3 regions of the Secundilactobacillus paracollinoides genome follow, and region 3 is predicted to be linked to each of the others. Evidence: predicted binding sites of a transcription regulator. Region 3 holds the regulator's gene; each other region holds the start of a gene.
What was found. Region 3 encodes Rex, which represses fermentation and respiration genes when NADH is low (regulators of the CRP and FNR family bind a similar motif). Its sites were predicted from a motif close to TTGTGAANTANTTCACAA; they were not measured.
Positions count from the first base shown of each region.

Region 1: a site for Rex is predicted at 1,753-1,770, ahead of AYR61_RS07220 (HoxN/HupN/NixA family nickel/cobalt transporter). Genes of this name have one in related genera too.
Region 2: a site for Rex is predicted at 1,396-1,413, ahead of AYR61_RS03220 (glycerol dehydrogenase). Genes of this name have one in related genera too.

Region 1 covers NZ_CP014912.1:1,714,508-1,724,641, reverse strand. Annotated here, with positions in the region: gene AYR61_RS07225 (cob(I)yrinic acid a,c-diamide adenosyltransferase) at 1-113, shown strand, start outside; gene AYR61_RS07220 (HoxN/HupN/NixA family nickel/cobalt transporter) at 552-1,679, opposite strand; gene AYR61_RS15360 (GNAT family N-acetyltransferase) at 2,312-3,166, opposite strand; gene AYR61_RS07210 (histidine phosphatase family protein) at 3,540-4,154, opposite strand; gene serC (3-phosphoserine/phosphohydroxythreonine transaminase) at 4,498-5,577, shown strand; gene AYR61_RS07200 (phosphoglycerate dehydrogenase) at 5,602-6,780, shown strand; gene AYR61_RS07195 (uracil-DNA glycosylase) at 6,772-7,392, opposite strand; gene AYR61_RS07190 (matrixin family metalloprotease) at 7,906-8,673, opposite strand; gene AYR61_RS07185 (alpha/beta hydrolase) at 8,742-9,485, opposite strand; gene AYR61_RS07180 (D-2-hydroxyacid dehydrogenase) at 9,642-10,134, opposite strand, start outside.
Region 2 covers NZ_CP014912.1:780,611-790,744, reverse strand. Annotated here, with positions in the region: gene ltrA (group II intron reverse transcriptase/maturase) at 1-657, shown strand, start outside; gene AYR61_RS03220 (glycerol dehydrogenase) at 1,492-2,604, shown strand; gene AYR61_RS03215 (pyridoxamine 5'-phosphate oxidase family protein) at 2,796-3,200, opposite strand; partial or broken gene AYR61_RS03210 (DUF2316 family protein) at 3,526-3,774, opposite strand; gene AYR61_RS03205 (MarR family winged helix-turn-helix transcriptional regulator) at 3,864-4,292, opposite strand; gene AYR61_RS03200 (sulfite exporter TauE/SafE family protein) at 4,471-5,232, shown strand; gene trpA (tryptophan synthase subunit alpha) at 5,469-6,266, opposite strand; gene trpB (tryptophan synthase subunit beta) at 6,259-7,473, opposite strand; gene AYR61_RS03185 (phosphoribosylanthranilate isomerase) at 7,500-8,078, opposite strand; gene trpC (indole-3-glycerol phosphate synthase TrpC) at 8,065-8,862, opposite strand; gene trpD (anthranilate phosphoribosyltransferase) at 8,859-9,881, opposite strand.
Region 3 covers NZ_CP014912.1:2,187,388-2,197,521, reverse strand. Annotated here, with positions in the region: gene cls (cardiolipin synthase) at 1-1,360, opposite strand, end outside; gene AYR61_RS09435 (redox-sensing transcriptional repressor Rex) at 1,578-2,216, opposite strand; gene AYR61_RS09430 (ABC-F family ATP-binding cassette domain-containing protein) at 2,448-4,415, shown strand; gene tsaD (tRNA (adenosine(37)-N6)-threonylcarbamoyltransferase complex transferase subunit TsaD) at 4,608-5,663, opposite strand; gene rimI (ribosomal protein S18-alanine N-acetyltransferase) at 5,653-6,123, opposite strand; gene rimI (ribosomal protein S18-alanine N-acetyltransferase) at 6,116-6,697, opposite strand; gene tsaB (tRNA (adenosine(37)-N6)-threonylcarbamoyltransferase complex dimerization subunit type 1 TsaB) at 6,681-7,403, opposite strand; gene AYR61_RS09405 (acyl-[acyl-carrier-protein] thioesterase) at 7,681-8,442, opposite strand; gene rsmI (16S rRNA (cytidine(1402)-2'-O)-methyltransferase) at 8,453-9,334, opposite strand; gene AYR61_RS09395 (DNA replication initiation control protein YabA) at 9,353-9,694, opposite strand; gene holB (DNA polymerase III subunit delta') at 9,712-10,134, opposite strand, start outside.

The DNA of each region.
Region 1 (10,134 bases), 470 kb from region 3:
TTGTCTTCATCAACCGTTTGTCGGACTACTTCTTCGCAGTAGCTCGGTATGCCAATATGCTGGGAAAAAATGAAGATATTTTGTATCGGAATAGTAAACCGGTATTTAGGTAGAGCGTGAAGGAAAACGGGAGGAAGCGGAGTGTAAGCCAACTCTGACGTAAATGCCCGAACTTGGCATTTACGTCAGAGTTGGCTTACATGCAGCTTTCTGTTTTCCGAAACGCGTTTCGACTCGAGGACAGAGAACCACATAGTCAGGCTCGAACTTGGCATTACTGTCAGAGTCTCCTTACATGCAGCTTTCTGTTTTCCGAAACGTGTTTCGACTCGAGGACAGAGAACCACATAGTCAGGCCCGAACTTGGCATTACTGTCAGAGTCTCCTTACATGCAACTTTCTGTTTTCCGAAACGCGTTTCGACTCAAGGACAGAGAACCACAACAAATTCCAAAACAAAAAAACCCCCAACCAAAATCCAAATCGATTTCGGTTGGGGGCTTTTTTAATAAACTTCCAATTCAGCAGACAATAGGCTAAACGCCGAATACCTACCCTAAACTATGCTCATGCCCCGTCTGCTTCACCGCACTATTCACCCGCACAGTACTTTCGGTAACATTAAGTTTTTCAAACGCAGCTTCCTGCTTTTCTTCAGCCGCAACAACCTCATCATCCTTAGCTTTAAGGTTAAACACCCGCCAAAAGATCAGTGCCGCTGACCAGGTAATGATAAATAAGACGACCAGACAGATTCCTAAAATATTGAAATTCAATGCTTGCGCAAATTTAATGACAGGGTTCTGCCACTTCAGGTACCCGCCAATTGCCTGCAGCACATCCACGATACCCACAAAGAACGCGGCAGTGACAGACAAACCGGTTAATGCCAGGTTGTAATATACTTTTCTGAACGGTGATGAAAAGACCCAACTATAGGCCGTACTCATAAACAGCCCATCACAGGAATCCATAAAGCACATGCCTGCGGTAAATAGGATTGGGAAGGAAAAGACCGCAAACCACGGTATCCCCTTACTAGTTGCGACAGCGGAAGTTGCTAAGACAGCAATCTGAGTCGCGGTGTCGAATCCTAAACCGAATAAGAACCCAACGCAGACCACCTGCCAGTTATGGTTAATGATGTTGAGCGCTTTCTTAAACGTTCTGAAGATCCGAGTATCAGTCGATGCCTGCGCAGTGGAAAAGTCGCCCTTGCTGATTGCTTTAAAGGACCGCCAGATACCGACCAAAATAAAGAGGTTGATCGTCCCAAGCAGCAGAAGCATAAAGCCCGCAAATAAAGTCCCAAACACCCCACCAACATCTTGAAACTTCGGTAATTGGTTCTTAGACCACTCAACGAAGAAAATCGTTATCAGCGCCATAATCACAACTACCAGTGAGTGACCAAACGAGAAAAAGAACCCAACGCCGTGTGTGTTTTTGCCATCGTTGACCAGTTTTCGCGTCATGTTATCGATTGCGGTAATGTGATCCACGTCAAAGGCATGTTGAAGCCCAAACGTGAAGGATAAGAATGCCATTGCTAATAAGGATGGATACCGGTCAAGATAGGTAAAGACCAAGCCCCATCCAACCACGAATAGAAATAAGACATACCCGCCGAACTTAATTAGATCTGGCTTTAATGGATAATGGTTCGTTTGTGCTTCCAATTGAGAGACCTCCGTGTCGGATAACGGGAAATCATTGTCGCCCGTTACCCTTTAGTTTGGCTCACGCAAATAACTGTTTATTAATTCACAAGCAATTTAATAATGGCACCTTTCGCGCAAGTCCTTTTTGACACGTTCAATGTACCACCCGTCATCCAAATTATTTTGCAGGGGTCGTTTTCACCCGTGATTATTGAAAATAGCGCTCATTTTGACTAATATGCATAAAGCGCTTTCAGTTGTGTTGATAACGTTTCGAGCCGATTAATTAGTCTAGTAGCATCATTTTGTACTATTCCGGATAAAATTATCGTAATTAATAACCGTATTTTTATGTTATCGCAAAATACAACAACTTTTTAGGTACCTTCAGACAGTGATTTCAACTTTTAAAATAGCATCCGATCCCCTGCCAACCCCCGATATAACAGGGATTTCACTCCACTGTAGTATTCTGACAGTATTCTTTGTTCCATCTAAATCACCTTCAGTAAGTCGGAAATAACTTGATAATAAGTTCACGATTGGCGTTTTAGCCAAAAAATAAGTCATATTTTGTACAGAAAAAAAGAATCAAACCAGCAATTCTGTTCGAATTTCCAGTCTGATTCTTTTAAAGATTCTCGTTTATTTTACCGAACCAACGTCTGATATTCCTTGTGCGTTTCAAAGAAAGATTTAGCATAACTGCACTCAGGAATGATTTTAAGCTGGTATGCCTTAGCCATTGCAACAACCTTCAAAACGAGTTGCTTGGCAATCCCCTTCCCCTGCAACTCAGGGTCAACCGTGGTACTTGTAATCGTAACCGTTTCTGGCGTATCAAAATTGAATTTAATTTCTGCCGTTACCTTGCCGTCAGTGTTTTTATGATAATAGTGCCCATCACCAAGCGTTAAGGGTAACGGGTCTGTACTATCATCCAAAAACTCGCCAACGCTCTTGGAAAGCGAGGTCAGGTAAAGCAATTTGGTAAAGGCATCAATCGCTGATTGTAAAAACCCAATTGTTGCTTCATTTTTGATCATATCATTCTCGTCGAACAACTGATCTGTATGGGCAATATAGACTTCTGGGCGTTGAACCGGAATAATGTCCAGCGTCGTAAAGGTTTGCCGTAAATGATGGTTGGCCCCGTATCCACCGGCGTTACCGATTGAATCTGACACGACCAATGCAACCCGACCACCAAAATGATTGATCGGCCGCGAACCGATATCCATGGCATTTTTCAAAGCCCCTGGAATTGAGCGGTTATATTCCGGAGTGACAATCAAAAGCCCATCCAATTCGTCTAGCTGGTGCCGGAAATGATTCCATTCTGGAACACCGTTCGGATCCAAATCATCGTTAAATAGTGGCAAAACGCCAGTATCTAAAAATTCAGCTTCAATGTTACTAGGAAGTAAGGATACCAACGCTTTGGCCAGTTTTTTAGAATAAGACCCCTTGCGCAAGCTCCCAACAAAAACACCTATCTTCTTCAAGAAAACCACCTCAAAAATATCTTAAATTGACGTTGAGCGTCGAACACATCAGTTGTAAGCACTTACATTATAAAACGTCCAGTGTCAAAAAGCTCGTTTTTGAGCATGTTGGACAGAAATGGAGGTTTTTTTCAAAATAGTGCAAGAGAGCGGAAGAAAGCGGTTAGAGGGCGGAGCGTAAGCCAACGCTGGCAAAAAATTCTGGTTCTGAATTTTTTGCCAGCGTTGGCTTACGCAGTAGCCCTCTGCTTTCCGGGAGCTCGTTTCGGCACGGTGGCCTAGAAAGACTTCACCCCAAACCCAAACACCCAACAAAAAAGCATCGCCATCCCCCAAAACAAAGGAGCCAGCAACGCCAATTCAGATAAACCTGTTAATACCCCTGATTATACCCCCAAAGATAAGCCTGCCCGCTATCCCCATCAAAACTAATCTTAGTCACACTAGTATTCCCAGGCTCCGGCAACGCCATCACATTCCCCGGTTGAACTGCAACCATCGCAGCGGCCTTAACAGTAAACCCGTGCGTCACAACGATAATCGACTGATCTGGATTCTGAGAAGCTAGGTCGGTCATAAACGCCTTAACCCGCGCAACCACTGTATCAAACGATTCGCCATGCGCTAATGCCACGTAACTGGGCAGGACATCGTGTAAGTGGTGGTCGAAGACATCGGGATATTGTTTCTCTAAATCTCGGTTCTTCTGGCCGTCCCAGTCGCCGTAGGAAATCTCTAACAGCCGTTCATCGTAACTGACAGGTAACTGCGCCTTCTCGTTCAAAATAGCAGCGGTCTGGCGCGTCCTGTTCAAGGGGCTCGCCACCAACTGGTCTGCAAAACTAATGTCAAAATGGTCGCGTAGATTTGCTGCCTGCGCTAGTCCAGTCTCGTTTAGTTCCGTGATCTCAGTGTTCATTGTCCCCTGTTTGAGTCCCTGAATATTGGCCGTCGTTTGCCCGTGACGGATGAAATAAAAGTCGGTCATAGTGTGCCTCCGTTTTTCTTATTCTGCTGTTATTATGGCATAGAATTTCAGACAAGTCTGCTAAAACCTGTTGACATTCCTAAATTCCTCTGTTAAATTTTAATTAAAGAAATGGAGGCCGATTACGATGAACGCACACAACATGAACAACCAAACATCCTCCTCCTGGTCTACAGTCCCATCTATGTAGGCCCCTTTGGCAACGCCAAAAAAGGCTTCACATAGGTGATTCATATCACACTGTGAGGCCACTGAATAAGTGATGATAACCGCCCTCGCAGTGAAAACTGTGAGGGCTTTTTTAATCTATCTGCTCATAAAATTCTAATTGGAGGCTCAACTAATGACTGTTTACAACTTCGCCGCTGGTCCGGCGACCCTACCAAATGACGTGATCAAGAAGATTCAAACCGACTTACCATCCCTGGAAGGCTCCGGGATGAGTATTTTGGAGATCTCCCACCGGTCGGCCCTGTTTGACAACATCATTAACACCGCACAGGATGATTTGCGCGACCTGATGGCCATTCCTGACAATTATGAGGTCATGTTTTTCCAAGGCGGCGGTACCGGCCAATTCGCGGCTGTGCCGATGAGCCTTGCAACCACGCATCATCGCATCGCCTTACTCGATAGCGGCCACTGGGCAGACCGGGCAGCCAAGGAAGCTGATAATTTAGGCTATACCGTTGATACTTTAGCAACCACCAAGCCTGACCACTACCAGGAACTCCCCGTCCTTCCAGCGCCGTTGGCCCAAAACACCTACGACTATCTACACATCACCACCAATAACACGATTGAAGGCACCGCCTACCACACCCTGCCTGACACCAACGGTACCGTCCTAGTCGGCGACATGTCCTCCAACATCACCGCCCAGCGCTACAACGTTTCAGACTTCGGGCTGATCTTTGCCGGCGTCCAAAAAAACATTGGGCCAGCGGGCACCGTTATCGTCATCGTGCGCAAGGATCTCATCAAGGAAGTGCCCCATATTCCAAGTATCCTGAACTATTCGTTGTTTGCTAAGAAGAACTCCATGTACAACACGCCGGCTGTCTTTTCCATCTACGCCACGGGGCTTGTCCTCAAATGGATCAAGGAAAACGGCGGGGTGGATGAAATGCAGCGGCGCAATGAAAAGAAGGCTAGCCTGCTTTACGACTACCTCGATCATTCAACCCTGTTCCACAACCACGTTAAACCAGCTGATCGTTCGCTGACCAATATCCCGTTCATGACTGGTGACGACGACCTGGATAAGGCCGCCATCGCCGACCTGACCGCCCACGGCTTAATGAGTTTAAAAGGCCACCGAAGTGTTGGCGGTTTGCGTGCCAGTCTATACAACGCCATGCCGTTTGACGGGGTTCAAGCACTGGTCAACGAACTCTATTCATTTGAAAAAGCACACCGTTAACCCACATCCAAGGAGGAATTCACTATGTATCAAGTAAAGACGTACAACGCCATCGTCCAAGCCGGCTTGGACCGGTTCACCGACCAGTATCAACTCAATCAGACCGACGACGCGGACGGTTACCTCATCCGCTCAGTCGACCTGCACGACCACGTTTTCCCGCAATCACTTAAGGTCATCGCCCGTGCTGGTGCCGGCTTCAACAACATTCCGTTAGATCAGGCAACGGCCAACGGCACCGCCGTGTTCAACACACCTGGCAGCAACGCCAACGCCGTGAAGGAATTGATGGTCGCCATGCTGATTGCCTCGACTCGGAACCTCTTTGCGGCCGCCGATTACGCTGCTCATAACAGTGGTGCGGATATTTCAAAACGGACGGAACGTGATAAAACCAAGTTTAACGGCGAAGAACTGTTAGGTAAAACGCTGGCTGTTATTGGTGTCGGCCACGTTGGTTCCCTGGTTGCGAGCGCTGCGAACCATCTTGGGATGAAAGTCATTGCCTACGATCCCTACCTCACCTCTGACGCAGCATGGCGCATTTCCACCGACATCCACCGGGCACAGACCCTTGATGAGGCCATTAAACAGGCTGATTTTGTCACCGTTCACGTTCCCAAGAACAGCGAAACAACAGGGATGATTGGTGCCGAACAGCTTGCTGAAATGAAGCCAGGCGTTGCCCTCTTTAACTTTGCGCGCGGCGGTATCGTGGATAACGCTGCAGTCGTCAACGCCCTTGATGCCGGCAAAGCCCGCACCTACTACACCGATTTTGGCAGCGATGAGATCCTCGACCGTGATGACGTTGTGGTCACCCCGCACATTGGCGGGTCAACAGCTGAAGCCGAAACTAACGGTGCCATTCAGGGTGCCGAAACCATCATGACGTTCCTAGAAACTGGGAATATTTTAAACAGTGTGAACTTGCCGAACCTGCAAGTCCCATTTACGACGCCGTACCGAATCACCCTGATCCATAAAAACATTCCGAACATGGTCGGCCAAATCGCAACGTCACTGGCCAACGCCAACATCAACATTGAGGGCATGAGCAACGCCGCCCGCGACGACGTTGCCTACACCGTCATTGATGTAAAGCATCTGCAGCAGGAAGTCGAAAATGACCTGATTGCCCGTTTAAGCGCCATCGATGCCGTGTTCCGCGTGCGCATTCTAAAGAACCCAGCGCTAGTCTAATACCGCCTTCAACGCTGCTAAGTCAGCACTTGCCGTTGCCTGCATTTTAGGGAAACGGCGAACGTAGGACGGATGATACATGGCGCAAATGCGGTACTCGCGCTCAGTCCACTGATAGGTCTGACCATCCCAGTACCGAATCGCGTGGCTGAAACAACGCCCATGCACATCGCCAATTTTTACCTGATTCCCCAATAACCGCTGTAATCCAGTATTGCCTAATGGCACAAGGAGGTCGTGGTCCTTTGGTAACCTTGCAAGTTCACCATCCAGCAAGGGTGCAAAGGCCGCTTCCTCCTTTTTGCTAGGCTTACGATCGCGTTTTCGGCCGTTAGTTTCGGTAAAGGGGCGTCCCCGCACCGCTCCCGTCATATAAATATCGTTGCGCGTGACATCGAGAAATGCTAACCACTCGTTGAGTTTTTGCCCAGCCGGTCCCATAAACCCGTGGCCCGTCTGCGCTTCGACTCGGCCTGGTGCCTCACTGACCAGCGTAAACGCAGGTGTGAGACTACCCTCGCCCGGAACAAAGCCTTCTAACCGCGGATTATCAGCAATCAACTGTCTTGCGGTCGTCATTTCAGTTGCTGTTAGAAACGTTGGCATCATCATAAACCCCTCTCTGTGCACACTGTGGATAAGTCTGTGCATAACCTGTGGATAGCTTGTGGAAACTGTGTGGATGTGAATGTATATTTTGTTTGATGGTGTGACAAATACGTTTATTACTTTTCACGTTGCGCCGTGCCATACTAGTTATTCCTTAGCTTATCCAGTAGTTGTTATTAACGCTATTCTACAGATTTTTACAGTAATTCACAATCCACGATGTTATCCACAGGTTAGGGAGATAACAGTGCATAAATGGTTGAACTATAGGAAAATAAAGAACCTCCATTCAAAATCGCAAGCCGATTTTTGAAGGGGGGTTCTTTATTTTGTGTGTACTGTTTTTAGGTTGTGGGTGATTACTTATGGCCCCTTTGAACTTTCTAGGCATCCTTGCCGAAACGCGTTTCACAAGGCACGGGGCTAACGTGTAAGGGACTCTGACCAAAAAGTCAGGCCCGGACTTTTCGGTCAGAGTCCCTTACACACCGCCCCTAAACCGCCTTGTTCCACGCTCTACTCTATTTTAACTGCCAACTCCCCCCGCTTCACATCCGTAGTAGACAGCGGGTTCGCCCAGATACTCGTAGCCGTCACATCCTGATACGAATAAATATCATCGAACGCGAGACCGGCGTACATCAGATCCGTCTTATTTTTCGAATGTGTCAACCCGAGCGTATGGCCCAGTTCGTGCGTCAGCACCCGACTGTATTCAACCGTCCGGGCTGTCCCGGCAGCCGTCGCATCGATCGTGGCGTCCGCTTGGGTTGTCGTCACCCCAGTCTCAGGGGTGCGGGCGTAATTGCGTTTCATGTATTTATCAATGAAGCTTAATTGATCCGTATAGTACGATTTATCAACTTGAATGGTTTTTGTTGTCGGTAACCACCACGCCATTTGATTGCCATCATTTGACTTGCCGTCACTGAGTTTCACGACCATCGTGTGGTAGTTTTTGGATCCCACATAGAAGACTTTGGTACCCAACTTCGCGTTCCAGTTGGCCATCGCAACCTTCAAGCTCTGATGCAACGCCTTATTCTGCGTTTGGTCATACACCCATATATGCCCGGCTTTGTTGTAGGCCGTTTGATAACTCAGATCAATGCCGTAACGGGTAATCAGTGCAAGTTCATGTCGCGCATAATAGCTGGAAGTATGGGCTAGTACCGTTTGACTTGGTGCCGGTGTCGTTGCCGCCTTAGCCCGTGTGGATGCCCCCACACTGCCAAACAGCAACAGGCTTGCCCCAACGAGCAGTGTTGCTTTGAGTTGTCTCATCACGTTCACCTTCCTTTAACCGGGATTAGAGCTGACGACCAGCCGCCCCCTTTCTCAGGGGACAGCCGCTAGAATACAGTTTTAAGAAATGCCACCAGATCATCCGCCAGTACCCGTCCCTGCGGACTATAGGTCATGACGTGCGGTGCATCGGGATAGTGATGGTAGCTCACCATCGTCTGATCCTGCAACGTTTCTGCTAACCGTGGACCAACCGTGCGATAGATCAATTCATCCGCATCCGGTTGGGCGATAAATGTCGGTTGTTTAATAACGTTCAGCTTGTCATGGATTGGCACAGTATAGTCCCCAATGGCCCGCAACGTCAAGTGAATCTGTTCTGTTAAAAACGCCATTTTTGACGTGAGCGTCTCACTTGGTGTCCCAATTTTTTCGTACCACGCCCGCGCGTCCTGCAAGAACCGGTCAGCGACTCGACTCGTATCAATTGGAAACAACGGCGTGGAAATGGTGCCACCAGCCACAATGTTTGGCAGTTCTTCCATTGCCTTGATGGCAAACAACCCGCCCAGTGATTCGCCGAAAATGGCAATCTGGTCATGACCGGCCGCCTTTAACTGATTAACAGCCAACTGGGTGTCCGCCCACCACTGCGTCGGATTGCCCTGAAGGAAAATATTGGCTGGATCCGCTGTGGCATGTCCCGAGAACGCCGGTCCCACAACAGTGTACCCGGCTCGCTGGACGTTTCGCCCTAAAATTTGGACGTCCATTGGTGACCCGGCAAACGTGTGGAGGAGAATCACCGCGCTGTTGCCACCCTTAAAATTAAATGGTTGTGGTAATGTCACGCCCAACCGAATCACCCCTTCCCGTTATTGATAGCGGTTTCTTATACCCTTTATTTTACTCTATTAACGCCAGAGTTTGTAGCCTCGTGATTAACCACGATGATATCAAAAAAAATAACCTCCCGCGGCTAGCCAACGGAAAGTTATTTCAAACATCTATTCAGTGACCTCATGGCGACTCTTTTGACCCGCCAAAATCGTCCGCACATCATCCAGTGCAATTTCAACCATGTTGGCGACTGCCGCATCCGTGTAAAAGCCAACGTGGGGACTCACACTCACATTCGGCATGGTCAGTAATTTTTCTAACGGTGCGTTGTTTAGCGGTTTACCGCGCCAATCTTGACTGAAGAGCCGACTGTCGCCTTCAATCGTATCAATGCCGGCGCCCGCAATTTCGTGGGTTTCAAGGGCCGCCACCAAGTCGTCTGCCACCACAACGGGACCCCGTGAAGCGTTGATGAAGAACGCTGACGGTTTCATTTGCTTAAACACGGCTGCATCGATCATGTGCGTGGTTTCCGGCGTCAGCGGCGTGTGCATCGTTACAATATCGGCCGTTTGGTAAACGGTTTTGTGGTCCGTATACGTCAGCGTGTCGCCGAGTTCAGGTCGGTGGATCGGGTCAGCCGCAATGACGGTCGATCCC
Region 2 (10,134 bases), 1.4 Mb from region 3:
CTCAACGAACTGGATAAGCTGTTAACTTCCAGAGGTCATCAGTTTGTCCGCTATGCGGACGATTGTAATATTTATGTCCGAAGCAAACGTGCTGGAAAACGGGTTCTGACTAATGTTACTCGCTTTCTTGAAGGCGACCTAAAGGTCACCGTCAATGAGGACAAGACATCAGTAAGTTCGCCTCTGCGGGCCAAGTTCCTGGGATTTTCCTTGGGGGTTGGTCGAGGAGGTGCGTATGCGCGACCTGCTTGGCAGGCCAAGCAACGCATCAAGTCTGCACTCAGGAAAATGACCAAGCGCAATCGGGGCGTTTCGTTAAACCTGGTGTTTAACGAGATTCATCAAAAGATGCGTGGGTGGTTACAGTACTATTCGGTCGGGAAAATGACCAATTTTATCCGTCACTTAGACGAATGGTTGCGAGCAAGGATTCGCCAGTATATTTGGAAACAGTGGAAGAAGCTCAAAACAAAGGTCAATCATCTTGTAAAACTGGGGCTTTCTGGCACCAGTGCTTATACAATGGCCAATACCCGTAAGGGTTATTGGCGAACTGCGCATAGCAAGACATTGACCTATACTCTGACAAACAAAAGACTGGAACGCCTTGGACTCATCAATATGAGCAAGACACTCCAGTCAATACAAAGTGCTTAAATTATTGAACCGCCGTATACGGAACCGTACGTACGGTGGTGTGAGAGGTCGGTAATTGAATTAATCAATTACCTCCTACTCGATCGTTCTGTTGGGTAGCTGTAGTTGGCGTTGCATTGCGCGATTTGGCACTCCGTCATCGTGGCTCGCGATGAAGCTAATTCGATTTCTGCTGCGCAGCTCTCGAATGGATCTTCATGGTGTCGACATCAGTAACCGACCGAAGAACGGTCGCTAACTGATGTCGACACCATGACTCCGTGCCAAATCGCTCCATTCCACTAACAGGGTGCTAACTTCAAACTATTCGTTAAGTATCACAATTGAGTTAAAACTAGTTTGAAGATTATCCGCCCTCGACTGCTTACCAGTTTTGGACAGCGAACCTTTGACTAGTGCGTTTATCCGGTTTATTTGGTTGAACAGAAAGTTTCATCATTATGGTACCACGTACAGCAAGTATCAGCGCAGTGGAGCCGGTCGGCATTGCCAGTTGTAGTGTCGGCATGAGTTGGTGACCGTTCTTTGGTCACTTACTCATGCGGGAGTGATGGAGATCCACTTTCGCTTGCGAAAGTTAGCTTCATCGCGACCCCACTACTACTGGCAGGGCCGACCGGCGGAACGGAGCGGAATCCCGACACAATATAGATACCAACTTTGTGAATTCAGCGACTCGTGTCAGTAAATAAATACTTGTGAAAAAGTATCGTGAACCGTTGTAAATAGTGAGATATTTTGTACACAAATTTACAAGAATATTGCTTGATAACGATAGTGAAAGTGATTACACTTCTGGTGAAACAATTAAATTACCCTAATGGAGGAATAATTATGACTACAGCATTTGCATCACCTTCTACGTATGTTCAAGGCAAAGGATTGTTGAAGACAGCTGCTCAGTACATTAAACCTTTTGGGAGTCATGGTATTTTGTTGACGGATGACATTGTTTGGGGATTGGTTGGCGAGGATTTCTACGGGTATTTAACGGATGCGGGGTTAACGATCGAGCGGGTGGCGTTCAATGGCGAAAGCTCACCTGAAGAAATTGACCGGGTACAGGGTATCGGGGAATCAACCGGTGCCAAGTTTATCATTTCGCTGGGTGGTGGAAAGACGAATGATACCACCAAGGCAGTGGGCGACCGCTTGAAAATTCCGATCGTAATCGTGCCGACGCTAGCTTCGAATGACTCACCATGTACGCGGTTGAGTGTGATTTATTCCGAAACGGGCGAATTTTTGAAGTACATGTTTTATGACAAGAACCCGGATCTCGTTTTAGTGGATTCGGCGGTGATTGCGAACGCACCAGTGAAGTTCCTGATTGACGGGATGGCGGATGCGTTGTCAACGAATGTGGAGGCGCAAACCATTGCGCGGGCACGGACGACCACGTTGTTACCATTGGAAACGAAACAGACCGCTGCTGGTATTGCCCTGGCTGAGAAGTGTGAAGCGCTCCTCTTTGAGTTTGGTGACCAGGCCGTTGCGGCAGCCGGCAAGCACATGGTCACGCCAGCGGTTGACCAGATCGTTGAAGCCAACATTCTGTTAAGCGGGGTTGGCGCTGAAAGTTCTGGGTTAGCTGCTGCGCATAGTTTTCAGAATGGACTCACAGCCTTATCAGGAGACGTTCATAAGCTCTCACACCGCCAGAAAGTGGCTTACGGAACCTTGGTGAACCTCGTACTAGAAGGGGCTAGTGATGGCCGTTTGGAGAAGTATTTAGCGTTTGAATTAGCCCTTGGGTTACCGACGACTTTGGCAGATCTGCACCTTGAAGATGCGTCGGATGCTGATTTGATGAAGGTGGCAGAATTGACTGTTCAGGGTGGGGAAACCATTCATAACATGGGCTTTGACGTGACAGCTGATGACGTTTTTCAGGCGATTAAAGCGGTGGATCAGTTCTCAAAGCAGTTCCAAGGGATTGAGGAATAGAGGGTGGAAGAAAACGGGTTGAGACCAGAGCGTAAGGGTAATTAGTGGGAAATCCCGGGCTTGGATTTGCCGCTAATTACCCTTACATGGCCAGTTTTCTGGAACCCGTTTCGGCACGGTTGCCTAGGAAAAACATTGGCTTAAAAAAGAACCCTAGTCAGCATGACCAGGGTTCTTTTTCGAGGCGCAAATTAGAATGTGACCGTGGCAGTTTCGCCATCGGCTGTAACTTCTGCGGTTGTGAATTCAAGTGCGTAGAAGCTATGATTGTCAGCCATCTTCTTGGCAAATGGATATTTGTCGTAGTAGACCGAGGTGATTTCGTCGGTCGCGTCAACCTTCTTGACGGTGACGTTCTTGGCACGGACAACGTCTTGGTTGCCTGCGGGAATGGTCGTAAAGGCGCCGGTTGAATGCGCTGTGATTTCTGCCGTCTTCGGGGAATCAGACACCGTTGAAAAGATAAGTTGGTGAGTATCCGGCATGTAGCTAAAAATGACGATTCGGACGTCAGGACTGGTTGCGTCTTCAGTCAGCGTTGCAACGGCAACCTGACCGCCTGCGGTTAAGATTCGGGTGAGTTCTGTTTTTTGCATCCATAATGGTTTCCTCCTTGGAAAGAGTAAGTACAGGTTATGGTATAGTCAATTTTTGGTGACAAGTCAAGGGGATGTGAGGTTTTTTGTAAGCGGTTTATTTATTTGAATTATAAAAAGGCTAGTCAGTAGATGATTAGCCTTTTTATGGTGGTTCTTTGTTGGTAGTAATTGAGATCTGGTTAGGGATTTCTTGGCAACTGTGCCGAAACGAGTTTCGGAAGGCACGGGGCTAACGTGTAACGGACTCTGACCAAAAAGTCAGACCCGGACTTTTCGGCCAGAGTCCGTTACACACCGCCCCTAACCCACCTTCCTCCACTCTCTACCGATCTCCCGCCGTCATCTGCCCACTCTCAATAATCTTACTGTTCAGGAACCAGTGTCGGTGATAATCGCCTGATAGGGCGGTAAAGGGTACTGGTTGTTTGCCAGTGGCTGCCACCTTTTCAATCAGGAAATTCTTCATGATCCATGGGTCTTCGAGTGCTTGTTGATTCAAGTTCATGACGTGGTCGAACTTTGATGATGAGATGTTGAGGTCAGTGCAGACCTGTTCCTTTGTTAGACCAGAAAGGGCGAAGTTTTATGCTAATTCGTTTTGCGTTGCTTTGATTTGTGCTGGATTTAATGTCATTTTGTTGCCTTCTTTTCTAAAATTACTTAGTCGTCAAATGAAACCGTGTTGACCTTTTCGAGCAGTTGTTCCAAGGTCGTGCGTTCGTCATCTTTCAGCGTGCCGTCGACAAAGGCCTGCAGACGATCAAAGGCTGCATCGATCTTAACGACCATGGTTTCGCCTTCTTCTGTGAGGGATAACAATTTAGTTCGCTCGTTATCTTCTGGCACTTCCCGCGACAACAGATCTCGTTTTGCCAGCCCCTTGACCAGGTTAGTGACACTGGCTTCCTGACGATTCAAAAAATGTGCGACGTCACGTTGCTTGCACTGCGGATGCCGGGCAACGTATGAGATCACACGGCCCTGTTCGCTGTTGAGATTGAGCGCACGAAACTGCTTATTGATGTACGCAGTGTCGCGGCTGTTGATCTGGTGGATCAACGCAGCGGCTGAATGATTATCTTTGTCCATTTTATTGTCCTCCAAAGGTGATAAGAGGCAGTATAAGACAATTCACTTTTAATTGCAAGTGTTATGGACTGAAATATTGAATTTTACAAGTAAACCAACAACTGTTCAAAATAAACGGTCTTTTAACCCTAGCAACGCCTATAATGGAAGGTAGAAAATGTGGTGAGGGGACTTCACAATGGATATTGGTGTGACGGTGTTTTTGGGATTTTTGATTGGCTGTTTGATCATGACAATGGGTGGTGGCGGAGGCGGTTACTACCTGGGTGTGATGACGACGGTGCTGGGATTGAGCGCATCAGCGGCGGCATCGACATCGCTGGTAACGGCGCTGCCGCCGCTTTTGATGGGCGTCATTTCCTACTCACATGAAAAGGAGATCAACTATCGGGTGGGATTTCGGATGATGGCTTACGCGGCACCCTCAGTGATTATCGGGTCGATTGTTGCCCGGTTTATCGATGAAAAGGTGTATTCGATCATCGTTGGGCTTATTTTGGCGATGATCGGGGTGCAGTTTGTGCTGCGCGTCTTCAAAAAGAAGGGCAAACGGCCAAACGACCATGGCGCTGTCTTTAACAAGGTGGCGCCAGGGTTATTTGGCAGTTTAGGCGGTTTAATGTGCGGTATCGGCGGATTGAGCGGCGGTGCACCAGTGATGTCAGGGCTGCTTTTCATGGGTTTGGACTTCACTAACGCCGCCGCAACCTCGGCGTATACACTCACGGGAATCGTTGCTATGGGCATCGTGTGTCACATCAGTACCGGTAACGTTGTTTGGTCCGCCGGTATCGGACTGATGATCGGGTCGATCATTGGGGCGTTTGTCATGCCGATGATTTTGACGAAGTTGGATTCAAAGAAGTTAAATAAATACATGGTACCGATTTTAGGCGTGCTCCTCATTGTGATGGGAATTAAAAATATGATGATGGGGTGATGCCAACGCTTGCCCTGATTAGCGCAAACCTTTAAACAATCGTTACACGAACAACATGAGTTCTTTACAATGACGCCCTATACTGGCATCAAGGGTTAGGAAATGCGGTGATTGATGCACCGCGTGTATCGTTAACCCGCCACGAGTTTCTCTACTTATTTCTTTCCTAATAAAAACCAGCGTTTCGATTGCCACAATCAATTGCGACATATCGGAACGCTGGTTTTTATTAATTGTTAGGCGTTGCTGGTCTGACCAGCAATGGCCCGCTTCATTTGTTTCGTGTAATCCGTTAATTTTTGTGGTGCTTGGTCACCATATTCAGCAACCAGGTTGACACAGGCACTCCCGACAATGGCACCATCGGCAATGGCAGTCATTTCAGCGGCTTGTTCCGGCGTGTGGATCCCAAACCCAATAGCGGTTGGGACGTCGGTCACAGCACGAATGCGAGTGACAAGGTCGTTGAGGTCATCAGCGAACTTAGTCCGTTCGCCAGTAACCCCAAGTGAGGAGACCACGTAGATAAAGCCGGTCGCCTTGGAGACGATCTTTTCGATTCGGCTGGCTGAGGTTGGCGTCACCAGTGGAATGATGTCGATGCCATGCTTAGCAGCAAATGGGTCGATCTCACCGCGTTCCTCAACGGGTAAGTCAGGGATGACAAGGCCGTTAACCCCGAGTGCTTCACAGCGGGCACAGAATTTTTCATAGCCGTACTGGAACGGAATGTTCAGGTAGGTCAGAAAGACTAATGGCACCTGCGTTTCTTTCCGAATCGCTTCAACAATGTCAAAGAAGGTATCGGTGGCAATATCTGGATCTGCCTTCAGGGCACGAATGTCTGCCGCCTGAATGACTGGCCCGTCAGCAACGGGGTCTGAAAAGGGCAGGCCTAATTCAACGATGTCGGCGCCGCCCTTTGCGAGTGCGACAACGTTATTGACCGTACTTTGAAAGTCAGGGTCGTTTGTGACAACGAATGGAATGAAAGCTTTGTTGTTGTTAAAAAGTGGTTTTAATTTACTAGTCATCGATATTGACTCCTTTGTACTTGGCAATTGAAGCAACGTCCTTGTCACCGCGGCCTGATAGGGTGCAGACAATGATTTGGTCTTTCCGCATCTTTGGGGCGATCTTTTGGACGTATGCTACGGCATGGCAGCTTTCGATTGCGGCAACGATCCCCTCTGTTTTCGCAATGTATTCGAAAGCAGCGACGGCTTCATCGTCGGTAATGCCCACGTATTGTGCTCGGCCTGATGCGGCTAAGGCAGCGTGTTCTGGGCCAACGCCAGGGTAGTCCAATCCAGCTGAAATGGAGTAAACGGGATTGATCTGGCCCGTTTCGTTTTGCAGGAACATGGATTTCATACCATGGAAGATCCCATCGGAACCCCGTTCAACGGTGGCGGCGGTCAAGTTCGTATCAACGCCTTTACCAGCGGCTTCGGCGCCAACGAGTTGCACGCTTGGCTCGTCAATGTAGTTGGCGAAGCTGCCGATGGCGTTGCTGCCGCCGCCGACACAGGCAACGACCATGTCTGGTAATTTGCCAGTCTGGTCTTTTAATTGAGACTTTGATTCTTGACTGATAATACTTTGAAAATCCCGAACCATCAGTGGGTATGGGTGAGGACCAGTTGCGGAGCCCATGACGTAGAACGTGTCATCGACCCGGGTAGCCCACTCTTGTAACGCCGCGTTGATGGCATCTTTGAGGACCATTGACCCACTGGTAACGGGGTGCACTTTAGCACCGAGTAATTCCATCCGGTAAACGTTCAATTTTTGGCGGTCAGTGTCTTCTTTGCCCATGAACACTTCACATTCCATCCCAAACAGGGCAGCAATCGTTGCGGTGGCAATACCGTGTTGGCCAGCACCAGTTTCGGCAATCAACCGCGTTTTGCCCATGTGCTTCGCAAGTAAGGCTTGGCCGATCACGTTGTTGATCTTGTGGGCCCCGGTATGGTTGAGGTCTTCACGCTTCAGGTAGATCTGAGCACCACCGAGGTCTTCCGTCATGCGCTTCGCATAGTAGAGTAATGAAGGCCGGTTGGCGTAATCGACGAGCAGGTCGTGCAATTCTGTTTTAAATTCTGGGTCGTTCTTGTAATGCTCGTAGGCTTGGGTCATCAGATCGAGCTGGTTCATTAAGGTTTCGGGAATATATTGGCCACCATATTCGCCGTAACGGCCAGTGGTGTTTTTGTTCAATTCAAGATTTAATTCGGTCATTGGAAAGGTCCTCTCAGTTGTTTAGTTTAGTTATTGTGAGCAGTGGTCACGATTGCTCGAATCTTTGCTGGATCCTTTTGTTTGTCAGTTTCAACACCGCTGGAAACATCAACGACGTCCGGGTGAACGGTGTTGATGGCCTCGGTGACGTTTTCCGGGGTCAAGCCACCAGCCAGAATGAAGGGGTGGCTGGCTTGCGGTACGCGCTTCCAGTCAAGTGGGATACCTGAACCGGCCCCGCTATCTAGCATGGTGTAATCGGCGGCAGTCGGGGTGATCGGTTCGTCTGGTTTGTAGACTTGGAACACCTTGGCGCCCGCATCCTTTAATGCTTGAACGGTTGCTTCAGACTCGTTGCCGTGAAGCTGCACGACTTGAATCGCACCGGAACGAAAGGCGGTCAGCATCTCGTCGAGGGACGCGTTGACGAACACCCCCACGGTAGGAATCGAGTCGTCGATGATCTGTCGGAATCGTAATGCGGTTTCCAGACTGATCTGACGGCGACTTGGGGCAAAAACGAAGCCCGCAAAATCTGGTTTTACTTCATTAATAACGTCAGCGTCCTGGTCACGCATCAGGCCGCAGATCTTAATTTGCGTCATTGACGGTCACTCCTAATAACTCGTTGATCTTAGCTACCTTGTCATCGGCGCGCATGAGCGTTTCGCCCACGAGCACACCATTGACATTTGCTGCCTCTAACGTTGCGATGTTATCGCGGTCATGAATGCCGCTTTCGGCAATGAAGGCGATGTTGTTTGGGACGAGCTTGCGCAGGTTCAAACTGTTGTTCAGGGAAACGGTGAAGGTCTTCAAGTCCCGATTGTTAACGCCGATCATTTTGGCGCCTAAATCGAGGGCTTGCTGCACTTCGGTTTCATCATGAGCTTCAACCAGAACGGCCAAGCCTAAGTCAGTTGCTACTTTAAAATAGTCGTGTAGTTGCTGCGGGGTCAGGATGGCGACGATGAGGAGGACGATGCTGGCACCGGCAGCCTTGGCCTGGTACAGCATGTAGTCGTCAACAACGAAGTCCTTCCGCAGTACGGGTACGGTGACTTCATTGGTGATCTCATCAAGGTAGCGGATGTCCCCTTTGAAATAGTCGGGTTCGGTCAGAACGGAAATTGCGGTCACCCCGTTTTGGTCGTAGTCCTTGGCAATGTCGAGATAGGGAAAGTCAGTGGCAATTTGACCCTTTGACGGGGAGGCTTGTTTGACTTCGCCAATCAGGTGCATGCCGGGTTCTAGGAAGCGGTCGTAGACTTGTTGCGGATCCTTGGTAGGGACTGTTGCAGCGCGGGCTTTGACCTGTTCAAGTGATTCAGTTTGCTTTTCTTTGGTTAAGCGGCGCTTGGTCGCTGCCACGAGATCGTCTAAAATCATGCGACTTGGGCTCCCTTCGTTAAGGTGATCAATTCTTCGAGCTTTGCTTGGGCTTTGCCAGTGTCGATCATTTCAGCGGCAAGTTTAATGCCATCTTCAATGGTCATGTCTGGGTGAGCGGTGTAAAGGGCTAAGCCGGCGTTCATTAAAACGATATCGCGCTTAGGCCCCTTCTTGCCGGCGAGGATGTCGCGGGTGATCTGAGCGTTATCTTCAGGGGTACCGCCGACGATGTCAGCCTTGGTGGCCCGAGTCAACCCAAATTGTTCGGGGGTGATGGTGTAGGACTTGAAGTCGTCGCCACGCACCTCAACGATGTTGGTTGGGGCTGAGATGGAAACTTCATCCAAGCCGTCAGTACCGTGAACGACTAAGGCGTTTTTAACGCCTAATTGGTTGAGTACGTGGGCCATTGGTTCAAGTAAGTTGTCATCGTAAACGCCTAAGAGTTGCATGCCGGCGTGGGCTGGGTTAGCCAGTGGGCCAAGGATGTTGAACAACGTCCGGATACCTAATGTCTTACGAACCGGCGCCACAAAGCGCATGGCTTGGTGATATTCTTGGGCAAATAAGAAGCAAATGCCGATCTTATTTAAGATCTCTTCGCTGGTCTCTGGGGTGACGTTGATGTTGACGCCTAAGGCTTCGAGGACATCGGCGGCACCACTCTTAGAAGAAGCGGCCCGGTTACCATGCTTAGCAACGGGCGTGCCGGCTGCGGCCACGACCAACGATGACGTGGTTGAAATGTTGAATGAGTTGGCGTGGTCACCACCAGTACCAACGATTTCAAGGACCGGTTCGCCGGCCTTGAAGGTTAAGGCGTGGTATCTCATGGAATCAGCAGCGCCGGCAATTTCTTCAACGGTTTCGTGCTTCACTGTTAAGGCAGTCAGTAAGCTGGAAATTTGAATGTCGTTTGCTTTGCCGTCCATAATTTCGTTCATTACGTCGTTCATTTCATCAAAGGTTAAGTCTTCACGAGCTGCTACTTTAGTAATTGCATTTTCGATTGTCATTGTCATGGGTAATTCCTCCAGTGGATTGGGTTTGAGTGTCATGTGCGATATGAAGTGATGCGAACTGGAGTTGCCATCGTGTTTTGATTGTCATTTGTAAGATCTCCCTTGGAATAGAAAAATCCGCCCATAACATCAGCCCACACAACAAAGTGTGTACTGAGTTAAGGACGGATTTGAATTCCGCGGTGCCACCTTAATTTGATAGTATGAGACTACTCTCGATACCATCACCCTTAGCGAGATGCATATT
Region 3 (10,134 bases):
CCGCCATATCCTGTTCAAATAACGCGGCCAGCTGTGTATTTATCTCCTTATCATATAGAAAGGCATTCACTTCAAAGTTTAACTTAAAGCTGCGGTAATCCATATTAGCACTGCCAACTGAGGCCACTTCGTCATCGACCAGCATCGTCTTTGCGTGTAAAAATCCATTCCCGTAGTAGTAGATTTTCGCACCAATTTCAGCTGTGTCTCTGCAAAAATGTTGGGTGGCTCGGTAGACAAATGGATGGTCCGGCATACTGGGCACCATAATGCGCACGTCAACGCCCGACATAATGGCAATCTTCAACGCTTCAATCACGCCATCATCGGGAATAAAGTACGGCGACTGGATCCAGAGCCGTTTTTTAGCCATCTGAATCAAGCGAATGTAGCCCATCTTGATTTGCTGCAATTGAGAATCCGGCCCGCTGCTGACGATCTGCATACTCGTTAATCCCTTTGGCGCCATCACTGGAAAGTAGTCACGATCGACGTAGTTATCTGCAAGTTTTGCTTTCTTTGACGTCGCATTCCAGTCCAGAACAAACCGGCTTTGGAGCGCAAAGACAGCTGCCCCTTCAATGCGAATATGCGTGTCGCGCCAGTGGCCAAATTTTTTGCTGCAGCCAAGGTATTGGTCACCAATGTTAAACCCGCCGACGTAACCAATTTCCCCATCGACCACCACTATTTTGCGGTGATTTCTAAAGTTGAGACGAAAGTCAAGAATAGCGGAACGCGCCAAGAATGGCTCAACATATCCGCCAGCATCGATCAGTGGCTTAAAAAAGCGCCGATAAGTCCCCATTGACCCCCACGGATCATAGATGACCCGTACCGTAACACCGGCCTTAGCACGGGCAACAAGGGCGCTTAAGACAGCGCTGCCAATTTCATCATTATAAAACGTGTAGAATTCAACATTCACGTTGCGTTGCGCGGCGTTAATGTCACGGATGATGGCGTCAAACAAGCTATTGCCATCCGTAAATAGTTTCACGCGATTTCGTCGGGTCAAAAAAGCGCGATTGGCCCGCATAAAAAGCTGCATTGTTCCGGCAATATCGCGCGACACCGGGTGTTGGCTTGTATCGGGCTCTAGCAGCAGTTCTCGTTGTTCAGACAAAATTGTATCTAACCGCGTCTGAACCGTATTATCGACTTTGAAAAGTTTGTTTTTGGGGAGTTGTCTCCCAAAAAAAGCGTAAAAAATGAACCCGATTACCGGCAGTAACAACAACACCAGCAGCCACGCCCACATCGCGGCAATATCGCGACGTTGTCGAAACACTGTAAACAGTGCCGTCATCAGGTTAATTGCGTAGATCACACCAAGGATCATGGACCAAGAAATCGTCACATGCTCACCTCCAATAAGGGTTACAAAAAGTATAGCACTATTGTGCGTTTTCTCACACAAGTTCGAAATTTTGACCGCTTCTTGAAAGCGAAAAATAGCGCCTATCCAGATCAAATAGGCGTTTTAAATTTACTTGTTGTGTTCTTGTTTCGATTAAAAAAATGACACAAACAAAAAAAACTGACCAATGCCACTAAGGGTCATTAGCCAGTTTTGCTTATGCTTCTTCGTTATAGTGATCCAAGAAGTAGACCAATGTCTGTAATTCATTCGTCAGATCCACGTTTTGAACGCGCACGTTATTCGGAACTGATACCCGAAATGGCGTAAAGTTCAAAATACCGCGGATACCACCAGCGATAGCTTCATCCGTTACCGATTGGGCAACGTCTGCAGGAACCGTAATGATGGCAACCTGAATTTGTTGATCCTTCAACTGTTTTTCAAGTTCAGCCATTGGATAAACGGGCACACCGCTCTTAACGGTGTTTGCGAGGTCAGCCTTAACATCAAAAGCAGCGCTGATACGGACGTTGGAATTTTGATGGAAGTTAAAGTTCAACAGCGCATTCCCGAGGTTCCCAACCCCGATCAAAGCGGCGTTGGTCAATTTGTCCTGGTTCAGGATCTTCTTGAAGAACTTTAGCAAACTCTCAACATCATACCCATACCCGCGTTTACCCAGGGCACCAAAGTATGAAAAATCACGACGGATCGTTGCTGAATCAACCTTTACGGCTTCTGATAATTCAGTCGACGAGGCCCGCGTCTTGTCTGCATCTTTTAAGATGTTTAAGTAACGGTAATAGATCGGCAAGCGCTTAGCGGTTGCCTTTGGGATCTTTGTTTCTGCCACAGTAACTCCTCCTTGTGAATTTTAGTAAAGTGAATGAAGTGAATTAGAATAAGTGCGTGTATTCTACTCTTAATTCTGGGGCTTGTGAAATAGCCATCCTCGCTCATTATAGCATAAACCCTTATCTTGTGAAATAATTTTCAATAAAAAGGTTGTGAAAACTGTTATTTACCAGTTAATGAGCCCCTATTATGGTAAAATAGTTTCACGAAGAAAGGTAGGCTGATTCATATGTTATTACAAGTCCAGCAAGTGACGCGGCGCTTTGGTGCTGAAACACTTTTTGCCGACGTCAACATGGATATCCCGGATAATGGCCGGGTGGCACTTGTTGGTCGCAATGGTGCCGGAAAGTCAACACTGATCCGCATCATTGCCGGAATCGATGCGCCTGATAAGGGCCAGATCGTTACCCGAAAGAAGTTAACACTCGGGTACCTGGCCCAAGATACAGGGCTTGATTCCAATAAGTCCATCTGGGAAGAAATGGCCAGCGTGTTTGCGGCCCTTCAGGCTCAGGAAGACCAGTTGCACGAGTTAGAAGCCCAAATGAGCGATCCCGATATTATAGCGGATCCTGACCAATTTGAACAGGTCACCACAACCTATGACCGAATCCAAAGTGACTTTAAGGCTAATAACGGTTATGGGTACCGAGCTGAGATTCGCGGTGTGCTTCACGGGTTCGGCTTTAACGAACCCGACTATGACCGTTCTGTCAACGAACTGTCTGGCGGTCAAAAAACACAGTTGGCGCTCGCTAAACTTCTGTTAGAAAAACGCGACTTGCTCATATTAGATGAACCAACGAACCACTTGGACGTTGAAACGTTGACCTGGCTCGAAGGCTACATCCAGTCTTACAAGGGCGCGTTGCTGATTGTTTCTCATGACCGGTACTTCTTAGACCGTATCGTGAGCGAAGTGTACGACATGTCATCTGGCATCCTCACCCACTACCATGGCAACTATTCCAATTACGTGGACCAAAAAGCGGCGAAGTTAAGACGTGAATGGAAGGAATACGACAAGCAACAGGCAAAGATCTCCAAGCTTGAAGATTTCGTGAACCGAAACATTGTGCGTGCTTCAACGACCAAACGTGCTCAAGCGCGGCGGAAACAACTCGCTAAAATGGACCGTGTTGATCGGCCAGAGGGTGCTGACAAGGTTGCCCATTTTGAATTTGTACCCACTAAAGAAAGCGGCAATATTGTGCTCACAACGACCGACCTCGCAATTGGTTACACACCGGACAACGTGTTGGCGCAACCAGTGAATCTGGATGTCAATAAACACCAGGCAATTGCCATTGTCGGGCCAAACGGCGTGGGTAAATCAACCCTGCTCAAAACGATTCTGGGTAAAATTCCGGCCATTAAGGGCGACGTGCATTTTGGCACCGGCGTTGAGACCGGCTACTACGATCAGGAACAAAAATCACTCCATGGTGAAAAAACGGTGTTAAACGAACTTTGGGATGATCACCCAACAACCCCTGAGGGCGATATTCGCACGATTCTCGGGAGTTTTCTATTCACGGGTGAAGACGTCGACAAGATGGTGCATAGCCTCAGTGGTGGTGAAAAAGCCCGGTTGCTGCTCACCAAGCTTGCCATGCGTCACGATAATTTTCTGATTTTGGATGAACCGACTAACCATTTGGATATTGATAGCCGGCAAGTGCTGGAAAACACACTGAATGACTTCGAAGGTACCGTCCTGTTTGTTTCCCATGACCGGTACTTTATCAACCAAGTCGCCACATCAGTGGTCGAGCTTTCAGCTGAGGGTTCAGAACTTTATCTGGGCGACTATGACTACTACATTGATAAAAAAGAAGAGCAGGAAGCCTTGGCAGCCCAAAAAGAAGCTGAGGCAGCTGAAGCTGCGGGTACAACTGTGACGACGGCCGCTCCGACAACCAGTCAAAATAAGCAGCAGTATCAGCAATCTAAGGAACAGCAGAAAAAAGAACGTAAGCTGACTCGTCAGGCGGATGCCTTGGAGGAACAGCTGACAGTCCTCTCTGATCAAAAGGATGCGTTAGAAACGCAAATGTCCCAGCCAGACGTTTTCTCAGATATCGAAAAACTAACTAAGCTGCAGGACCAGCTGAACGACGTGAATGCGGAAATCGAAACCACTGAAGATCAATGGGAAGAGATTTCGATGACGTTGGAGGAGCTGCAGGGTTAGCCTTCTGAAACACGTTTCCGCTATGTTGCATAAAAAGAAAACCTAAATATTGACGTTTGCCAGAAATCAAAGATAGCCTTTAAAAGTAGCGTTTCGGTACAGCTACCACCCCGCTACATCTCAATAGAATAATCAAAGCCAAAAAAGCCACCGCAATCCGCGATGGCCTTTTAATGTTCTGTTTATTTAAAATTATTCCGCCGTACTCATCCAATCAAACTCCAAACTAGGATCAGCATTCAAACTGGCATCGCCAAACTGCTGCTGGTTATAAAAGACATACCCAGCGGCCCCAACCATCGCCGCATTATCGCCGCATAACTTCAACGGCGCTAATAACAGTTCAGTATTGTCAAAGGCTTCCAATTCAGTCGTCAGCCGTTCACGTAAGCCGAGGTTGGCAGCAACACCGCCCGCCAAAATAAGTTGCTTAACAGGATAGTCCGCAAGCGCCCGGACGGTTTTATCCGCCAAAACGTCCACAACAGCCTGTTGAAAGCTAGCCGCGAGGTCTTCACGACTGAGCGTCTCGCCAAGTTGATCAGCATGGTGGGTCGTGTTCAGAAAGGCGCTCTTCAACCCGCTAAAACTAAAGTCAAACGAGTCGTCCTGATCCATGGCGCGAGGAAAGTTAAAGGTGTCCTTGCCCAAATGTGCGAGACGGTCAACTTCTTTGCCTGCTGGATAATTAATGCCTAACACCCGGCCAATTTTATCATAGGCCTCACCGGCAGCGTCATCGCGCGTCTCACCAATAATTTCAAACTTACCTGGTTCCGGCATATAGACCAATTCAGTATGGCCACCAGAAACGAGTAAGGCCAAGGCTGGAAACTCAATTGGTTTCACGAACCGGGCTGCGTAAATGTGCCCTGCCATATGGTTAACCGGAACTAATGGCAGGTGGTGTGCAAAGGCAACCGTTTTAGCGGCAGTTACACCAATTAACAACGCCCCGACCAGTCCTGGGCCATAGGTGACCGCAACAGCGTTAAGGTCATCATACCCAACCTGAGCTTCACTCAGCGCATCTTCAATACAGCTCGTGATCTGTTCGATATGGTGCCGACTGGCAACTTCTGGAACAACGCCACCAAATCGTTGGTGACTCTTGATCTGCGTTGCCACAATATTTGATAAAATATGGTCGCCATTTTCAATGACGGCCACACTTGTTTCATCACAACTGGATTCAAAAGATAAAATCAAATTTCGTTCCACGTGCTTCAGATCCTTTCTAATCAGCATTGATGACCAGTTTCATTAATAATGCGTCTTCTACTGGGTGGGTGTAATAGTGCGGTCGAATCCCAATCTGTTTAAATCCAAGCTTGGTGTACAAGCCCTGGGCTGGCACGTTCGACACTCGAACTTCCAAGAACACTTCAGTTTTTGGGGACAGCGTTGCTAAGAACGCTCGCATCATTTTAAAGGCAAGGCCGTGTCGTTGCATTTCCGGATGCATGGCCACACCTGTAATATCAACTTGGTCTAAGACTTTGATGGCGCCTACGAACCCAACGAGCTTACCATCATGATATGTCAATGCATACACGCGCTTTTCTGCACGTAATTCTTGTGCAAATACCGCCTGCGACCAGGCTTCATCCTTCGCGTAGGCCGCTTTAGCAACCGTTGCACATAGTTGGTCAAGGTGTGGCATCTGCCCCAACGCTGGTGCGGCCACGATCTGTGTTTGATTAGGCATCAGTTGACTCCGCTCCAGTCAGTAAGACCATGTCCACAGCATCTTCGTGGTCACCAAAGTAGTAGCCCTTTTTGATGCCCTTTTGTTCAAAGCCCATGTCCTGATACAACTGCTGAGCACGGGTATTGCTGCGACGGACTTCCAGCGAGACCTGTTTCAATTCGAGTTCCCGCGCTTTTTTGACCATAATTGCAATGAGATAGTGCCCGAGCCCCCGACTTTGAAAATCAGGAACCACCGCGATGTTCGTAATGTGGGCATCACTTTTGACCTCATTAAAGGTACAGCCAATAAAGGCCAGCAACCGATCGTGTCGGCGGACCACTAAGTACAACCGGTCCTGACTGCGCTTCAGTTCACTGGCAAACGCTGAGGAATCCCAAGGTGTTTTCCCACCATAGACAGCACGTTCAATACCCAACATTTCAGGAATATCTGTAAACTGCGCCTTCGCCAGAAAATAATCGACGTCCTGAATGGTGACCTCGTGGTTTTTAATATCTAAAATGTCTTGGTATTTCGCCTCTTGAACCTGAAAAAGCTGGCGAAACCACTCATTAAACTTTTTCAACATAGTCGCTACTATCCTCTTCTGGATGCTGTTTACGCCAATCTGCTTCTGCCTTTGTCAACCGAAGATACCGCGGGACAAACGCATTAACGTCGGCAACTGGTGTCATGGTCAACCCTAAACGCCCAAGTTGTTGGGCTTGTGGGATGCTCATGATTGCTGGTAATGTGATCAATTTTGATTTTAGCTGATCTGCCAGCCGGTCTTCAAAGTTTACCAAATCACCGAGGACGACAACGGACTCACCAGTGGCGACTAATTGTGGTACCCATTGGTCAAAACTGGTGTGTTGATCCGCAATAACTGGTTCCGGTACCCCATTTTTAATCCGGTACAACCCGGTAAACACGTTGTCGTTACGGCCGTCAAATAGCACCGTTACTAGTTGGCCCTCAGTTAAAATGTTGGCCGCAATCGCTGCAATGCTGGAGATGCCCACAAGCTCAATGTTTAAAGTTGCCGCCAGTGTTTTAGCCGTTGTAACAGCTGTCCGCAGACCCGTATAGGAACCGGGACCATCAGCGACCACAACCCGGTCCAGGTCCTCAGGGTCAAGGTGCACTGAGGTCATGAGCGATTCAATGATTGGTTGTAAATACGACGCATGTTTCGGGTGAACCGTCACTGTGGTCTGTGCCAACAGCTGATCGTCATCCATTAGCGCCACACTTAACGGTTGATTGGACGTATCCAATGCTAAAAGTTTCATAGTAAGTCGTTAAGTCCCTTCGTTTCTTGTAATTATCCAGCCACTATCATACCACCCAGGGTGGTGGGAAGCAAAAGTAGCGCGTGGAGGGAAGCGGTAGAGGGCGGATCCTAAGTAATTTTCGGCAGAAAATCCCAGTTGGGTATTGTGCCGGAAGTTGCTTAGGCATGAGCCCCCTGCTGAGACCGGCATGGTAACCAAGAACTCCTGCCCACACAAAAAAGGCCCAGACACCCCCGCACCAGTACCGGGGACTGCCAAAAGCCTCTAAAATCTTCTACTTCATAATCGGTTGCCAATGACACTCCGCTTCCGTAGCAACATCACCATTATCCAATAAGATATGGTGCTTCGTAACGATAGGATCATTACTATCCGTCACAAGTGCCGCCTCACTCTTAACATCGTGGTGATACTGAACCTCGTTTTCAAACCGAATATTCATGGACACCAACCGATGCCGGGTTAAAAAGCTCATTGGTAAGGCATCTATTAACCAGTCAAAATAGCGTGAATTATTGACGTGACCATTGCCATCGATGTCAAAATAACGCACCCGATAGTCTTTGACCATCAGCTGGTCAGCATCATCTAATCGTTTGGGCCGTCCAAGCCGTGGAATCATTTTAACTTGTTCCGTTTCAAATGGTGTGATCACTTCTTCGGGAATCGACACGATCTTTCTCGTGTGATGATTCATTGTGACCAAAATACTCTCAATATGAACGCATTCCTGCCCGGTCTCGTCGTGCACCCAAAACTCCCGAAACGCAAAGTAACGGTTATAACAAGTTGCGCGGGTCGTTAACTTAACCGTCTCATCGTTAGTGGGCATCCGCGTAATATCGATCTTATACTGCGTAACGACCCAGCCGATGCCAAGCTCGGTTACCATCTTCGCACCAACGCCGAGGGAGTTGGTCTGATCTTCTGAGGCTAAAATGATCATATTGATCAGCATTGCCGGTGTAACAGTGTTCGTGACGTCAGTTTCATAAAACGTCACACGGTGTGTTTCTGAAAATTCCTTAGCAGCCATCTGAATTCCTCTACTTCTTTTCGATATGGTGGTAAATTTGGTAAACGTCTTGTTTTTTTAGTTGTCTTAAGTGGGCAACCTGTTTAATCGCGTCATTGGGGCGCAGACCACTGTCAATCAGTTGATCCACGTGTTCTTCGATTGTCAGCTGACTAAAATCATCCGCTGGTGTTTCAATCTCCGGGTTAGGATTGCCGCTCACAATAATGACAAACTCACCACGAACCTGATCCGTTGTTGCCCAGGTCACCAGTTCGGCCAATGAACCGCGAATAAACTCTTCGTGCTTTTTTGTCAGCTCGCGGCAAAGCGCCGCCGGACGCTGTTCACCAAGTTCTGATGCAATATTGGTCAACGTCTTGGCTAGCCTGTGCGGCGCTTCATAGAAAATCAAGGTTTCTGGTCGGTTGACGAGTGCTGTGAGTTCATCGCGCTGTAATTTCGGCTTTCGGTCTAAGAAGCCATAAAAGTAAAACGGTTGCGGTGTGATGCCAGAGGCAATTAAGGCCGTCAATCCCGCATTGGCACCCGGTAACGGCACAACGGTCAATCCCGCTGCAACACACGCTTTAACCAGTTCTTGACCGGGATCACTGATTGACGGCATTCCCGCATCACTGACCTGCGCAATATCCTCTCCCGCCTGCAATTTAGCAATCAACTGCGGGATTCGCTCCTGCGTGTTATGTTCATGAAAACTAATTTGAGGGGTCTCGATCTCAAAGTGATTTAATAACTTTTGTGTGTTCCGCGTATCTTCGGCGGCAATCAACGCCACATTCTTTAATGTTGCAACACTTCGGTAGGTCATATCGCCCAGATTTCCGATTGGTGTGGGCACTAAAAACAATGTCCCCGTATCGCGTTTTTCAAAACTTAATTGTGACTGCAAAACCCCCAGTCTCCTTCCTTATCGCTCACCATAAATCACTTCAACGCAAAACGCACAGGGTTCATTATTTTCACGTCGCTTACCGTACTCGTAATTGCACACGTGAAACCCCTCCTCGTACAATTTTTCGAGGTTTTTACGTGATTTAGACAACTGCGGTTCCTTGCCATTATCGCTAAGCGTCTCCGCATCATGGGTCGATTTGATCAGATCGCGCAAGTGCTGATTTTCAATCTTTAACTCTGCGTTTTGTTCCAACGTTGCTGTAACCTTATCCTGCAGATCCGCGAATTTATTGGTCATTTGGGCCATTTCGGACTGCATGTTTTTTAAGTAATCATAGACATCCTGATTTTCCAAATTGGCACCTTCTTCTATCATTCGGCTAAACCATCCAGTACAGATAACGTAAGTGTCTCAATGATACTTTGAAAGTTCATATTCCCGTTTAACGCCTTCTTAGTGGCTAACGCTTCCGTCACAATGGCCAAGAGGTCACGTTGTGTGATCGACTGTGCCACCGTTTGCATGTCCGCTTGGCTGTCCGGAAATGGCTGCGGCAGATCAGTTTGCTGATACTTCACCATAAGCGTCGTTTGCCACAGAATAATAATCGCATCTAACACGATGCTCTGTCGTTCGCGGTCGGTTGCTAATGGCATTAACCCAGTCTGTACCGTCACAAACGCCGTGGCATCCCGCTTTGCTAACTGGGTGTACCAACGCGCTAATTCATGTTGCAAATGACCTAACCAGTCATCCGTGGTTAGAGCCTTAGCCTGTTCCAGGCTATTCGTCAG